3 regions of the Bacillus sp. FSL R5-0422 genome follow, and region 1 is predicted to be linked to each of the others. Evidence: predicted binding sites of a transcription regulator. Region 1 holds the regulator's gene; each other region holds the start of a gene.
The links. The regulator LexA, encoded in region 1, represses DNA repair genes until DNA is damaged. The targets are predictions, from matches to a motif close to CGAACATATGTTCG.
Positions count from the first base shown of each region.

Region 1 (4,685 bases):
GCCTTCTACGGCTCTTCTCATTCCCCGCTTGATTTTCAGGTTATGAATTTTTCGTTGATATTCTTCAACGACTCCGACGATCTCAATCACCATTTCATCAGCTTCTGAAAGCTCAAGCTCGCCTCTATGAAACGTACTGTACACCTTCACATTCTCTTTAAAAAGACAATGAAGAAGCGCAATTTTTGCTTGTCCTCTTCCGAGACGTGTTTCATCCTGGATAAGAACAGCATCAATTGACTTTTCTCTTAGTGTAGCTAGCATATCAAACACACCATCGCGATCTAGATCATACCCGCTTGCTTTTTCTTTAATAACTTTAACCACATTCATCTTGTGCATAGCAGCTAAAGCCAGCAATTCTTCTTCTTGTCTCTTCAGCGAGGTTTCCTGCTCTTCTTTGACAGTGCTTACTCTCGCATAGATGATTGCATTCATGTCTTCAATCGACCTTTCTACTGTACTGTTGCAAGTTGATATACGACTGGATGCTCTTTTTTGACTGGTATGACAAGGATGTCACCAGGCTGGATTTCTGTTGAAGCAAGATCATTGTGCTGAGTGACCCAGTCAATAAACGCATTTTTATCAATAGATTTGCTGTCGTTTACTTGATCAGCTAACCCCCAAAGAGTATCACCTGATTGAACTTCTATTTTAACATATTGATTTGGATCATTATGGCTTGTGACTGCAATAAGTGAGAGAAATATGCCAACGATGAATGAGAATACCCCAATAAAAATAATAGATTCTTTTAACCTCATAATGTCATCTCTCCTAATAGAATGTGTGTTCGTTCTTTCTGTCACTTATTATAAATACGAACAAACGTTTCTGTCAAACGTTTTTTTCGAACCTATGTTTGTACTGTTAGGAAAAACATGCTATAATTTCTTTAAAATTGACGTTTTGAGGTGCAAAAGATGACGAAGCTATCAAAAAGACAACTCGATATCCTGACATTCATCAAAGAAGAAGTAAAAAGTAAGGGCTATCCCCCATCCGTTCGTGAAATTGGAGAAGCTGTCGGTCTAGCATCCAGTTCAACGGTTCATGGACATTTAGCTAGACTAGAAACGAAGGGCTTAATAAGAAGAGACCCGACAAAACCTAGAGCGATCGAAGTACTAGATGAAGAGGAATTGAATATTCCAAAGAGTGCTGTAATGAACGTACCAGTCATCGGAAAAGTAACAGCAGGCTTGCCTATTACAGCTGTTGAGAATGTAGAAGAATACTTCCCTCTTCCAGAAACTTTTGCAGCACCAGATGAACAAGTATTTATGCTTGAAATTATGGGAGAAAGTATGATTGACGCAGGTATTTTGGACAAGGACTATGTCATTGTTCGTCAGCAGAGCACTGCTAACAATGGAGATATTGTCGTCGCCATGACAGAGGAAGATGAAGCGACAGTCAAGCGTTTCTATAAAGAAAATACTCACTTTAGATTACAGCCAGAAAATCCATCTATGGAACCGATTATTTTACAGAATGTAAGTATACTAGGTAAAGTGATTGGCGTATTTAGAAATATTCACTAAAAAAAGCCGGTATTTCATCAGCTAATGATGAGAACCGGCTTTTTTTTATGAACAAGAATAGGCAAGAATACTCGAGCTTGGGAAGGAACCAAATGTAAAGTTCGGCCAAATAAAGCCCGTTGTTCTCCCGAATGGCTGTGAGGACAGGACATACATTAAAAATACTTGACCGTTTCTCATAAAGACAATCGTCCATCTTCTATTACATCCCGCAGCGAATTGAACCGATTGCTGCCCTCCACCTGTTTGCCCTGAAATTAGTGACTGCATGCTTTGAGGCTGTGATAATGCTTGCTGATATTGCGAAATAATATGCTGTGGTGGAGCTGGCGGGGCTGAGCCACTAGATCCGTGCCCAGTGCCTCCTCCTCCGAATGGGAATCCTGGAAATCCTCCAACTTGTGAAGGAAACGACGGAAAACCTTGCATCTGCCTATCATATGAGTACCCATTCCACATACCTTCATACGGATAATACATATTCAACACCACTTTCTTAGACATTCATCACGATAGTATATGACATAAATGAAAAAGCGTGTTGAACGTCCAAAAAGAAACTTTTCCAAAAAACGTTTTGTTCTTCTTTAGAACGGTTAAATACTAGATATAAAGAAAAAATAAAAAAATGAAAACTTTTTGCCACCTTTAAACGTTATATATATAGAAAGAAAAGAAATAAAAAACATTTTAATTTAATACTTGTAATATCACTGTAATTATTGTAACATTTGTAACATAAGAAGTTTTCATTGAGAAAAGGAGGCAATTGCCTTGAAAAAATTATTCGTTTTATTAACTGCTATTATGCTTATGATCTCATTACAATCTACAACATTGGCCGCTTCTAAAAAACCAGCCACTTTGACAAATAAAGAAGCGTTACATATTGCCCTTGATGCACGAGAACACTTTTGGAGTGCGATGTCAGGCTACAAAATTAAGGAACATTCTGATTACAAATTAAAATCATTTAGCTATAAAGACATGACTTACAACTATCTTTCTAAAACATTTGATACAAAGAAAAAACTAAACAGCTACCTATCTCAAGTTTTCACAAAAGAAGCCATCAATCAAGGTTTAAAAGACTACCAGTTCATTGTTCATAAAGGTAAAATGGCTGTTCCAGTTGGCGACGGAGACAATATGCTTAATTGGGATAAAGCAACACCTAAACTTGTCTCTAAAAAACAAACAGTCCGCACATATGAATTCACTGTCCCAACACTTGACGGTCGCAAAGTAAAAAGAACAGTTACGTTCGAAAAAGGACAAAAAGATTGGAAAGTCACAAAAATTGACGCTGTTATCTAAATAAAAAACCAGGCCATTAATCGGCCTGGTTTTTATATTGGAGAAAATTCAGTCATGCGTTCTAATGCGTGAGCAAGTGATGCTGCCGTGCGAAATTCATTAAAAGGAAGCCCGAGCTGTACAGCGGTTTGGGCAATTTCTGGTCTGATTCCTGAAATGGTTGTCTCTACTCCAATTAACCGAAGTGATGTGACAAGATCAAAAATTTGCTGAGCCACCATTGTATCAATAATGACAACGCCCGATAAATCAATACATAAATGCTGCACACCTTTTTGTGAGCACTGTTTCAGCGTATTTTCTAAAATAATCTTTGCTCTCGCTGTATCAATATCACCTACTAACGGCAATAACGCAATATGGCTTTTTAAAACAATGACAGGTGAACTTAGCTCGTAAATCATGTCTCTTTGTGCCACGAGCTTCTTCGTTGTATTTTTCACGTATTGCTGAATGAACACATGAATTGAAATATTAAATGCCTCTGAAATTAAATCATACCAATAAAAGATGCGGTCAATATCAATATCATCTTGACGCTGCTTAATAAATTCTTTTAAGTAATGAAGGACCACTCTTTGATTAGACATGTATTCTCTCACAACATAATCTAATGGTGTGTTTAAATGCTTCGGATCACTGGCTAAGTCTTCAGACCACTTCTTAAACTCAGTATGTAAATACGTCTTGTCTTCAATAAGCGCACGTATAAAATGCTGGTAATAATCTTGATTTTGCCGTTTCAGCTCTGATATGATGCTGGAATCTGTTGAACGATAGATTGATTCTGGATCATCATCCTCAATTGAATCATACCAAGTTTCAGTCAGTTTCTCTGCATGTTGCATGAAATAGTCGTATAATGCACGGTTCTTATCCATAAGCATATATCCCTTCACATTCTGTCATTGAATTGTATCTTATAGGTCAATTGTACACTGAATCTTTTGTCCCTGCGAACTCCAATACGCTCTAGCGAACAAAAAAGACACCTACTCATAGGCGCCTCTCTTTTAGTTTTATTTCACAATAAATAATATTCTTTTCCCATCAGGATACCCACTCATCTGGTGTCCGACCCAGGAGCCTGCTCCCCTATTGTCAGACGGGCTGACATATTGAACACTCGCCCCTTTTCCTCCTTCAAGACAAACGGCCATTGGCCACTCATCTCGGTCGAATCCTGGTTTAGTCGGAATGCCTTTTAAAGATTCTTGCCTGCGGGCATCTGCTCCATTTCGGTCTATCGTACACACATCTGAATGCCCTTTTCGAATGGCTTCTTGAATATGACTGCCTGTTTCAGGATACCGTTCCTTTGGAAATTGAATGACATGATCATATCGTTCCGCGCCTTTTGCTGCATGTTCCTCCCCAAAACCACCTAACAGCGTGCCCATCCATATCACAAAGCACAAAGCAACAGCAGCCATCCAGCCTCTTCTCATCTTCAAAAGTATGAGACCTCCTCATTTTTCTAGAGCAGAATCTTGACTTAAAGGGAATGTGTCATTTTAATGTATGAGTCGTTCACGAATGACATGTGAAAAAAATGAAGAGGCTGAGAGGTCAATGGATCTTTCAAGCACATAAAGATAGACACTTATTTCCACATAAAAAAGCTTGTCCCCTATGAAGGAAACAAGCTTTAGCCCCTAGCTATTATTGTGCTTTTGCATAGTTGATAAATTCAACAAAGGCTGCTGTCGCTTTTGGACCGCCATTAATCGTTCCGTTTGAATAACCTGCGTTATGAACCCCAACGATTTGCTGATTTTGATCTAGCATCGCTGAGCCTGAATTTCCGCTAAATGTATCAAT
Region 1 is NZ_CP152014.1:1,692,218-1,696,902, reverse strand. It holds gene MKX52_RS08495 (recombinase family protein) at 1-438, opposite strand, end outside; gene yneA (cell division suppressor protein YneA) at 456-767, opposite strand; gene lexA (transcriptional repressor LexA) at 927-1,547, shown strand; gene MKX52_RS08480 (hypothetical protein) at 1,593-2,027, opposite strand; gene MKX52_RS08475 (IseA DL-endopeptidase inhibitor family protein) at 2,322-2,864, shown strand; gene MKX52_RS08470 (STAS domain-containing protein) at 2,897-3,745, opposite strand; gene MKX52_RS08465 (NucA/NucB deoxyribonuclease domain-containing protein) at 3,884-4,264, opposite strand; gene MKX52_RS08460 (trypsin-like serine protease) at 4,527-4,685, opposite strand, start outside.

Region 2 (4,685 bases), 1.4 Mb from region 1:
TCAGGCACTTGATATTTTTCACCATTTTTCTTCATACCGCTTTTTAATGCTGGGATGATCAGACTTGAAAAGAGAGGACTTGTTGGACCCGGCATATGATCGTCCATTGAGATCCAGAAATCCTGCAGCTCGTCTGGCTGCATTTGAAAAGAAGCCCCTACTGTTTCATCTGCTGCTTTTGAGAGAGCTGCGGTAATCGGTCTGGCTTGAAGTAAATAAAATGTGCCATTTGCTATCCCAAATTCGATATCGACGCTATGACCATAAAGTGCTTCTACTTGTTTGGTGATGTGCGTGATTTCTACTAGTTGGTCATCATTCAGGCAAAACTGACCAGCCATTTCCTCCGTCACTGCTTGTTCAATGACACCTTCTTGATAAGGAATAATTTGCAGCTCTTTCGTTCCAAGTGATTTTTCAATAGAAAGTGTCTCTTTGTCTATAACAAATGTGTCTGGTGTCACAAGCCCGGAAACGATTGCTTCTCCTAGTCCGTAGCTTGCTGTCAGCATCATTTCATTTGTTTTTCCTGTTATGGGATTCTCACTAAAGATGACACCGGAGACATCAGAATGGATCAATCCTTGAACGACAACAGCCATGAGCGGCATCTCTTCCTCGTTTTCATCCATCTCTTCCTTATACTCTGTTACTCTCACTCCAAAGTAAGAAGACCAACATTCTTTGACAGCCTGTAAGAATTCTTCATCTGTTTTGATATTTAAATAGGTCTCGTACTGTCCTGCAAATGAGGCGCCTTCGAGATCTTCTGCAACAGAAGAGGATCTGACTGCAACTGAGGGATAAGTTTTCCGTAATGATTGAAAGGACGAAAGAAGTTCTGCTTCCATTTGAGAAGGAAACGATGCTTCTTTGATTTTGTCAGCAAGGTTTTGTTCGGTTGGATGCAGGTTGTGATATGAAAGAAAGCTTGAAAAGCTGTTGGTTTTGATAATAAATCCATCTGGGACTGGCAGGCCGTGATTGTTTAATTTGATTAAATTCAGGCCTTTTGCCCCTGCGAGTGATGCGGATTCTTCAGCCGCATGAAATAAAACTGAATACATGGGAATGCCCCCTTATCCAAATAGCCAATGGTTTGTCTGTCTCTCTATTGTTTCTAAAATGATAGTGCGCACTATCATTTTAATCATAGAATTTATTGGATGTGACTGTCAAAGACGGAAAGACCTATCTTTACAAAGGGGACATTCTCACTAATTTCCTACTATATCTAAAACAAAAGTCTCCGAACAGAAAGAAAAATAGGGGAAATTGAAAACTGTGAATTGTTCAATATGCCAAACTTTACTATAATCAAGGGAGTAGATCATGAAGAGGGAGGGTTTTTGTGATTACAAAAGCCATATTTGCACTTGTTTTTCCTTTCCTGCTCGTTATTTTATTTTCAAAGGTGACTTATAATCATTATGTGGGCATTGCATTAACAGCAGCGCTTTTATTTGCCTCGTATATGAAGGGCTATACAGAAACCTACTTTATTGTAGGATTAGATATCATTTCTTTAGTAGCTGGTGCATTATATATGGCTAAAAAAGAAATTGAAAAGAGAGAAAAGGCTGAAAAACATCATTGATGTGATCATCAAGAGCGTGTGAGGCCGAAAGGTGACGTTTTTAAGCTGTGCTTACGATTTTTAGTGAGTGCAGCTTTCTTTTTGTTCTCTTTTTCTGTCATCGCATATCTCTCACCAAAATGTTCCATACTGAAAGGAAGGTTTTCGCAAGAGGGTTATTTGGTATTGAAGAGAGGGTATGACTGTATTGGAAATAAAAATCAAGCAAGAGCCGAACTTTAGTTCGTATTTTTGTGTTCTTTTATGATAATATATTCATTAGATAGATTTCGTAACGAAACGGAGGCTTTGATGTGAGTGACCGCTTTGAATTAGTTTCTAACTATCAGCCCCAAGGAGATCAGCCGAAGGCAATTGAAAAGCTTGTTGAGGGGATCCATCAGGGGAAACAGCATCAAACGCTGTTAGGTGCAACAGGTACAGGAAAGACCTTTACTGTATCCAATCTGATTAAAGAAGTGAACAAACCGACACTTGTCATTGCGCATAATAAGACACTTGCCGGTCAGCTATACAGCGAGTTCAAGGAATTTTTTCCGAATAATGCTGTCGAATATTTTGTGAGTTACTATGATTATTACCAACCAGAGGCGTATGTGCCTCAGACGGATACATTTATTGAAAAGGATGCCAGCATCAATGATGAGATTGATAAGCTGAGACACTCCGCTACGTCCTCGTTATTTGAGCGGAGAGATGTCATCATCATTGCCAGTGTCTCCTGTATTTATGGCTTAGGTTCGCCAGAGGAATACCGAGAGCTTGTGCTGTCTTTACGTACTGAAATGGAGATTGAACGCAATCAGCTTCTACGTAAGCTGGTGGACATTCAGTATTCTCGTAATGATATAGATTTTCAGCGCGGAACCTTCCGAGTACGAGGAGACGTCGTTGAAATTTTCCCTGCTTCACGTGATGAGCATTGTATCAGAGTGGAGTTTTTCGGTGATGAAATTGAACGTATTCGAGAAGTGGATGCACTGACTGGAGAAATACTCGGTGATCGTGAACATGTGGCTATTTTCCCAGCATCTCACTTCGTCACTAGAGAAGAAAAAATGGAAAAAGCGATTGTTAATATTGAACAAGAGCTTGAGGAGCAGCTCGAAAAGCTTCGAGATAATGGAAAATTGCTAGAAGCACAGCGCCTTGAGCAGCGGACAAGATATGACCTTGAGATGATGAGAGAAATGGGCTTTTGTTCAGGAATCGAGAATTACTCAAGACATCTGACCTTGCGTCCTCCTGGTTCAACCCCTTATACATTGCTTGATTATTTCCCAGATGATTTTATGATTGTTGTCGATGAGTCACATGTGACGGTCCCGCAAATCCGTGCGATGTACAACGGGGACCAAGCAAGAAAGCAAGTGTTGGTTGATCACGGATTCCGTCTGCCTTCAGCACTTGATAACAGACCGCTCACCTTTGATGAGTTTGAAAAGCATATCAATCATATTGTGCATGTATCTGCCACTCCGGGTCCTTATGAGCTTGAGAAAACCCCAGAGGTTGTGGAACAAATTATCCGTCCAACAGGTTTACTTGATCCAATTATTGAAGTGCGTCCAATTGAAGGTCAAATTGATGACTTAATTGGAGAAATTCATGCGCGGATTGAGAAAAATGAGCGTGTGCTCGTGACGACGCTGACGAAGAAAATGTCTGAGGATCTGACAGATTATTTAAAAGAGATTGGAATCAAGGTCAATTATCTGCATTCAGAAATTAAGACCCTTGAGCGGATTGAGATTATTCGCGATTTACGTCTCGGAAAATATGATGTGCTTGTGGGAATCAACCTTCTTCGTGAAGGACTGGATATTCCAGAGGTGTCGCTCGTGACGATTTTAGATGCAGATAAAGAGGGCTTCTTACGCTCTGAAAGATCCCTTATCCAGACGATTGGCCGGGCAGCGAGAAATTCAGAAGGCCGGGTCATTATGTATGCAGATAAAATGACCAAATCAATGGATATTGCGATTCAAGAAACGAAGCGAAGACGAGAGCAGCAAGAGGCATATAATGAAAAATATGGAATTACACCGCAAACCATCCATAAGAAAATTAGAGATGCCATTAAAGCAACAAAGATACATGAAGAATCGGAAGAATATGAAACAAATGCAGCACCAAAGCTGTCAAAAATGAGCAAAAAAGAACGAGAAAAAGTGATCGAAAAGGTCGAGATGGAAATGAAAGATGCAGCAAAAGCGCTTGATTTTGAAAAAGCAGCAGAATTAAGAGATCTATTGCTAGAGCTAAAAGCGGAAGGATGATTGCCTGATGGCTATGGAACGAATAGAGGTGAAAGGTGCTAGAGCCCACAACCTTAAAAATATTGATGTGAATATCCCGCGTGACCAGTTAGTGGTCATCACGGGTTTATCTGGTTCAGGAAAATCGTCTCTTGCTTTTGATACCATTTATGCAGAGGGGCAGCGCAGGTACGTTGAATCTCTTTCAGCATATGCGCGCCAATTTCTCGGTCAAATGGATAAACCGGATGTAGATGCCATTGAAGGTCTTTCTCCGGCGATTAGTATTGATCAGAAGACAACGAGCCGGAACCCTAGATCAACGGTCGGAACAGTTACTGAAATCTATGATTATTTACGTCTCTTGTATGCTCGAGTTGGGAAACCGATTTGTCCGATACACGGGATTGAAATTACGTCCCAAACGATTGAGCAGATGACAGATCGCATTTTAGAATATCCAGAAAGAACGAAATTGCAAGTGCTTGCGCCAGTCGTATCTGGCCGCAAAGGGACACATGTCAAAGTACTTGATCAAATTCGAAAGCAGGGCTATGTTCGAGTAAGAGTCGATGGAGAGATGGAAGATCTATCAGAAGAGATCGAGCTTGAAAAGAACAAGAAGCATTCCATTGAAGTCGTGATCGACCGAATTGTGGTGAAGGAAGGCGTTGCGGCTCGGCTGTCTGACTCTCTTGAAACGGCGCTGCGACTAGGTGAAGGCCGTGTGATGATTGACGTGATTGGACAAGAAGAGTTGTTATTCAGTGAACATCATGCCTGTCCGCACTGCGGATTCTCTATTGGTGAGCTTGAGCCTAGAATGTTTT
Region 2 is NZ_CP152014.1:3,062,131-3,066,815, reverse strand. It holds gene MKX52_RS15795 (PEP/pyruvate-binding domain-containing protein) at 1-1,067, opposite strand, end outside; gene MKX52_RS15790 (CsbA family protein) at 1,352-1,597, shown strand; gene uvrB (excinuclease ABC subunit UvrB) at 1,891-3,876, shown strand; gene uvrA (excinuclease ABC subunit UvrA) at 3,884-4,685, shown strand, end outside.
Region 2: uvrB (excinuclease ABC subunit UvrB) is a predicted target of LexA. The motif match lies at 1,810-1,823, and genes of this name have one in related genera.

Region 3 (4,685 bases), 730 kb from region 1:
GCAAATAATAGTGTGATCCACCACTCTGTTAAAAAGAATAGAACAAACAGAAACACCACATCAAATGCGATCAAGCCTTGGAATAGCGACGCCTGTGAATCAATCGGTTTCTTTTTCGATCTTGTATTATTCGCATCATCTTCTGCTCCGTGCAGTTTTACTTGCTGTTCCTTTAACCCTTTTAGAACAGCTTCTGCTTCGTCCAGCTCATGTCTCGCGTGATCAAAACGTTCATCTAACTGCGCCTTTCTGTCCATGAGACGGATGTATTGAGTGACAGTCTCCTTTAATTCCCACTCAAATTCAAGCGAATCGTCGATTTGTTCGAGCTTTATCGGGCGCTCCCACTTTAGCTTTACTTCCGCTTCGTCTATTTTTTGTTTCAATGAATCACGGTTTGCTCGACACTCTGCTATGCGTTTTTTCACAAGCTCAGCATTCGATGCTTCATCTACGACTCTATTCATCTCCATTAAGGTATCCTTGTCATAAAGCGGTTGAACTTGTACGAGTGAGGTTTGCAAATGATCTAACTTCTGTTTCAGTGCAGTTAATTGAGCGTTTTTCGGGTGAAGGTGTGATTCTAGTTTATCAAGCTCATGCTTGGTTTCTGCTCTAAAACGTTTGACTCGGTCTGGAAAGCGGGCTAATTCCTTTTTCAACTCCACTTTTTTCTCAATCATGGGATAGACTTGAATGGATTCAGTCAGTTTCTGAAGGTGTTCTTCCGCTTGTTTCATTTCATTTTGAAGCTTTTCGATCGTCTCCGTTAATTCAGATTGCTCCCGTTTCTTTTCGGTATAGCTACCTTCTACCAATCTCGCTTGTTTCAACTGACCTGTCAGCTCTTTTAAACGATCAAGCTGCTGGTTTAATTCAGGCTTGCGGCCATTTGGTTTAAACAGCTGTTCCTGTTGCTTTAGCAGCCTGCTATCCATCTTGGTGGCTGCATCTGAGCCAAATAAACTTGAGAAAAGTAGAAATTCGCCTATCTGATCCTGGTTTAAGGCTTGGACATTTTGCAGTCCAAACACATCAAACGAATAGATTGATTGATATAATCTGCGATCCGTTCCCTTTAAAAGCGCCTGTAGAAAAGCTTCGTTTTTCACTTCACCATTCGGTAAAAACACCTGTGCATGCCCACCGCGGTCGGATGTTCTCTCAATGTGAATAACGCCAATCTCGTCATCATGACAAGTGAGGGAACCACCATAAAAAGAACCCTGTTTCGACTTGTACATCTTGTTTTTTGGAAATCCAAATAACATCGATTCAATAAACGTTTTCAATGTCGTTTTCCCCGATTCATTTAGGCCGTAAACTAGCTGAAAACCGTCATCAGAAAAGTGAAAGGTGCGATTTGAAAATTTACCGAAATGGGCGATATGGAGTGAACGTATTTTCATTGTGCCTCTCCTTTTCTCATAATTGCTTTAGCTGTTCTGTCAGCAGCCTTTGCGCTTCTTCTTTTATATCCATTTCATCCTCTTTTGTGAGCGCTTTTCCTGACTTTCTATAGATTGGATGACGCTTGATTGGTGATAGAAGCTCTTCATAAGCCTCAAACTGTGACATTTCAGCAGTGAGTTCCTTCAAAAAAGAATCTTCTGGATAGGCGACATTCTTATTTGTTTGGCAGTCAATCGATATGACCCAAACGAATACATCTTCATCTTCTTCCTGTTCATGAAGAACGGTCATCAGCTCCTCAAGCAACTCAAGCTGAGTATGCTCAAAATAAGGAGGAGCCTCACCCGTCAATTCAATTTTCACAAAATGAGGGACACCTTCCTCTTTCAGTTCACTCATTTTGTTATCCACAAGTGTCACAAGATCCGTCATATGAACCGTCTCTGTGATGTCTATTGTAAGTGTCTCAAACATCACATCCGCACAGCTAATAAATTCCGCTGTTTCAGAGTCCTCGGAGAGTTGAACAACGTAACAGCCTTTCTCTCCTGTTTCTTTTATATGTCTGCCCTGCATGTTACCAGGATAAATAATCAATGGGTCTTCATGCAGAAGGGCTCTCTTATGTATATGTCCAAGCGCCCAATAATCGAAATCCCGGGAAAGGAGCTGTTCAAGCTGAAAAGGTGCATACGCATCATGACCTTCTTGTCCAGCTAATGTACCGTGAAGCATCGCAATGTGATAGGTAGCATCTGTCGCTTTGATATATTGAGAGGTCATATTTTCATAGACAGCACGCTCTTTGTAGCTAAATCCATAAATACTTGCGACAAGCTGATTTCCTCTATAATAGGATTGCTCACTTGGGGTACTGGTTGAAAAAACATGCACATTCTCAGGCCACTCGATTGGTGTCCATTCACCACCTAAATGATCATGATTACCATAAATAATAAAGACTTCTATCCCTTGAGTTTGCAGTCTTAGAAACTGATTTCTTAAAAACAGCTGTGCTTTCAGGCTACGGTTTGATTCGTCAAATAAATCTCCGCTAAGCAGCACAAAGTCTACTGCTCGAGCAATGGCGAGATCAAACATATTCTTCGCACTTTGAAATGTACTTTCTTTGAGCCGCTTAAAGGGTAAGCTAGGAATATTCGACATTCCTGCAAATGGACTGTCTAAATGTAAATCTGCGGCATGAATAAAAGTGAGCTTAGTCAAACGTCTATCTCCTTGTCCGATACTGTCATTGTCCATATTTTATCATGCCATTTTTGCGAATGCACGTTCTATCACTCTTATTCTAAAAAACAGATTTTTAAGGGATAAAAAGGAGGTTTTGTCTTATTCTTTGTTTAATTACATAGAAAAGCAGAGGAAAGGAAGTTGAGGAATGGAGAAGACATACTTTTTAACTGTATTTGACCCATCCGGTGAAACTTTATTAAATGAAAAAATCACAACAGATAGTGATGAAAAGGCAAAGGAATTAGGTCGCCATCGCTTATTAGAACAGCAATACACGAAGCATTCTCATCGTCTCGTTGATGATGCAGGCAAGCTGCTTTTATTTGAACGTTAAAAAAGCCGGCATTCGCCCGCCTCACATTATTGGCAAAGGGCTAAAATGATCTTTATTTTAGCCCTTTGTCTTCTTTTCAGCGTAATAGAAAACCTTTGAAGTCTAGGAAGGACGAGCATCGGAGCGGAGCGAATTGAACATTCGTGAGCACCGAAGCAGAGACCTGACACCGAATGCGAGGGTTTGTCTACACGCTGAAGCCGGCATTCTCCGGACTTACATTCGTTTATACATTCTGGAAGACAGGTCGTCTTTTTTCTAAAAATGCCTGAATGCCTTCCTTATGATCATGGCTTTGCCTCAGTCTTGCCTGTGCTGCCCTCTCCTTTTGAAGAACGGCTAGCAGCTGTGACTCTGACTGCTGGAAATAAATTCGTTTTGTCTCGATAAATGCTTGAAGCGGCATGTTCATAAATGGCTTCACGCATTCTTTTTGATACGCATCGACTTCCTCTTGAAACACGCCGTCTGCAAGGCGCAGCTTTAGCGCTTCTTCAGCAGGAAGCTTTTGTCCACTCCAAATCAATTGTTTCGCGGTTTGTTCACTGACTCTTTTTGTGAGGAAAAAGTGCCCTCCGCCATCTGGAATTAAGCCTACTCCATTAAAATTCATGGCGAGCTTTGCATCTTGATGCATAAACAAGTAGTCACAGCTTAAAGCAAAGCTAAAAGCAAGCCCTGCCGCTGACCCGTGGACAAGAGCAATCGTTACTTTTTTCATACCTGCTAGAGAAAGCGTAATCCCCTCGATCAAATCCATCACACGATGGAAATCCTCTTCACTTTCCTGCTTAAGCATCATGCCAATATCTCCGCCTGCTGAAAACCCTTTTCCCGCGCCCTTGATTACAACGACTTTTGCACTACTTTTCTCCGCTGCATCACATGCCTCTTTGAATTCAGCAAACATGTCCACATGAAATGAATTATAAGCATCCGGCCTATTGAAAACGATTTCAAAAATATCCCCATCTAGCTGACAATTGATATATGTCATCATCCATCCCCCTTTTTTTAAACACATGACTTACTTCCATTTCAACCCGAATAATTCCTTTTCCTCAGTTTAAAAAATTTCAGGATTAGTTGATACCAAAACAAGCATAATTGTTGAAATAACAATCTAATGAAAAAGGGCCCTATGCTTGGCCCTTTTTATCTCTTATTCAAATTGCTGAAAGGCTGTTTCCTTCTTGAATGGCGCTTCTTTCGCCCCGCGAATGGTTTGAATCACTTTCTGGTTGCGGTAGATGGATAGTTTTAAATTGGTCGCCGCTGTTCCATGAGAGTGATCTAGGTTCGTAAATGTAAAGAAATGATGCGGACGCTTGTCTTTGAACACAAGCCTGAAGTCTTCTGTCACTTTAAAATGCTCTTCACTTTCCCATTCAATTAAAGGTTCATACGCACTAAACCACGCCGGGATATTCGGTGTGTATCCTGTAGCCAATACAGCACGATCTACTATTATGCTCTTTTCTTTCTTTAGCTGCCATTGCTTTAGGTTCAGTTTGAGGGACTGATTCTCCTCCACCTGAATGGCTTCAAGCTCGGTCATGGGTTGAATGATCACAGATGGCTCCTCACCTGAAACAGACCGATGATACAATTCCTGGTAAATACGTGAGAGCGTCGATGCATCTATCCCATTTCTTAATCCAGTCAGCCTAGGCAATGTGTTCAT
Region 3 is NZ_CP152014.1:964,881-969,565, reverse strand. It holds gene MKX52_RS04780 (AAA family ATPase) at 1-1,409, opposite strand, end outside; gene MKX52_RS04775 (DNA repair exonuclease) at 1,426-2,640, opposite strand; gene MKX52_RS04770 (YhzD family protein) at 2,813-3,001, shown strand; gene MKX52_RS04765 (enoyl-CoA hydratase) at 3,228-4,001, opposite strand; gene MKX52_RS04760 (SidA/IucD/PvdA family monooxygenase) at 4,164-4,685, opposite strand, start outside.
Region 3: MKX52_RS04775 (DNA repair exonuclease) is a predicted target of LexA. The motif match lies at 2,697-2,710, and genes of this name have one in related genera.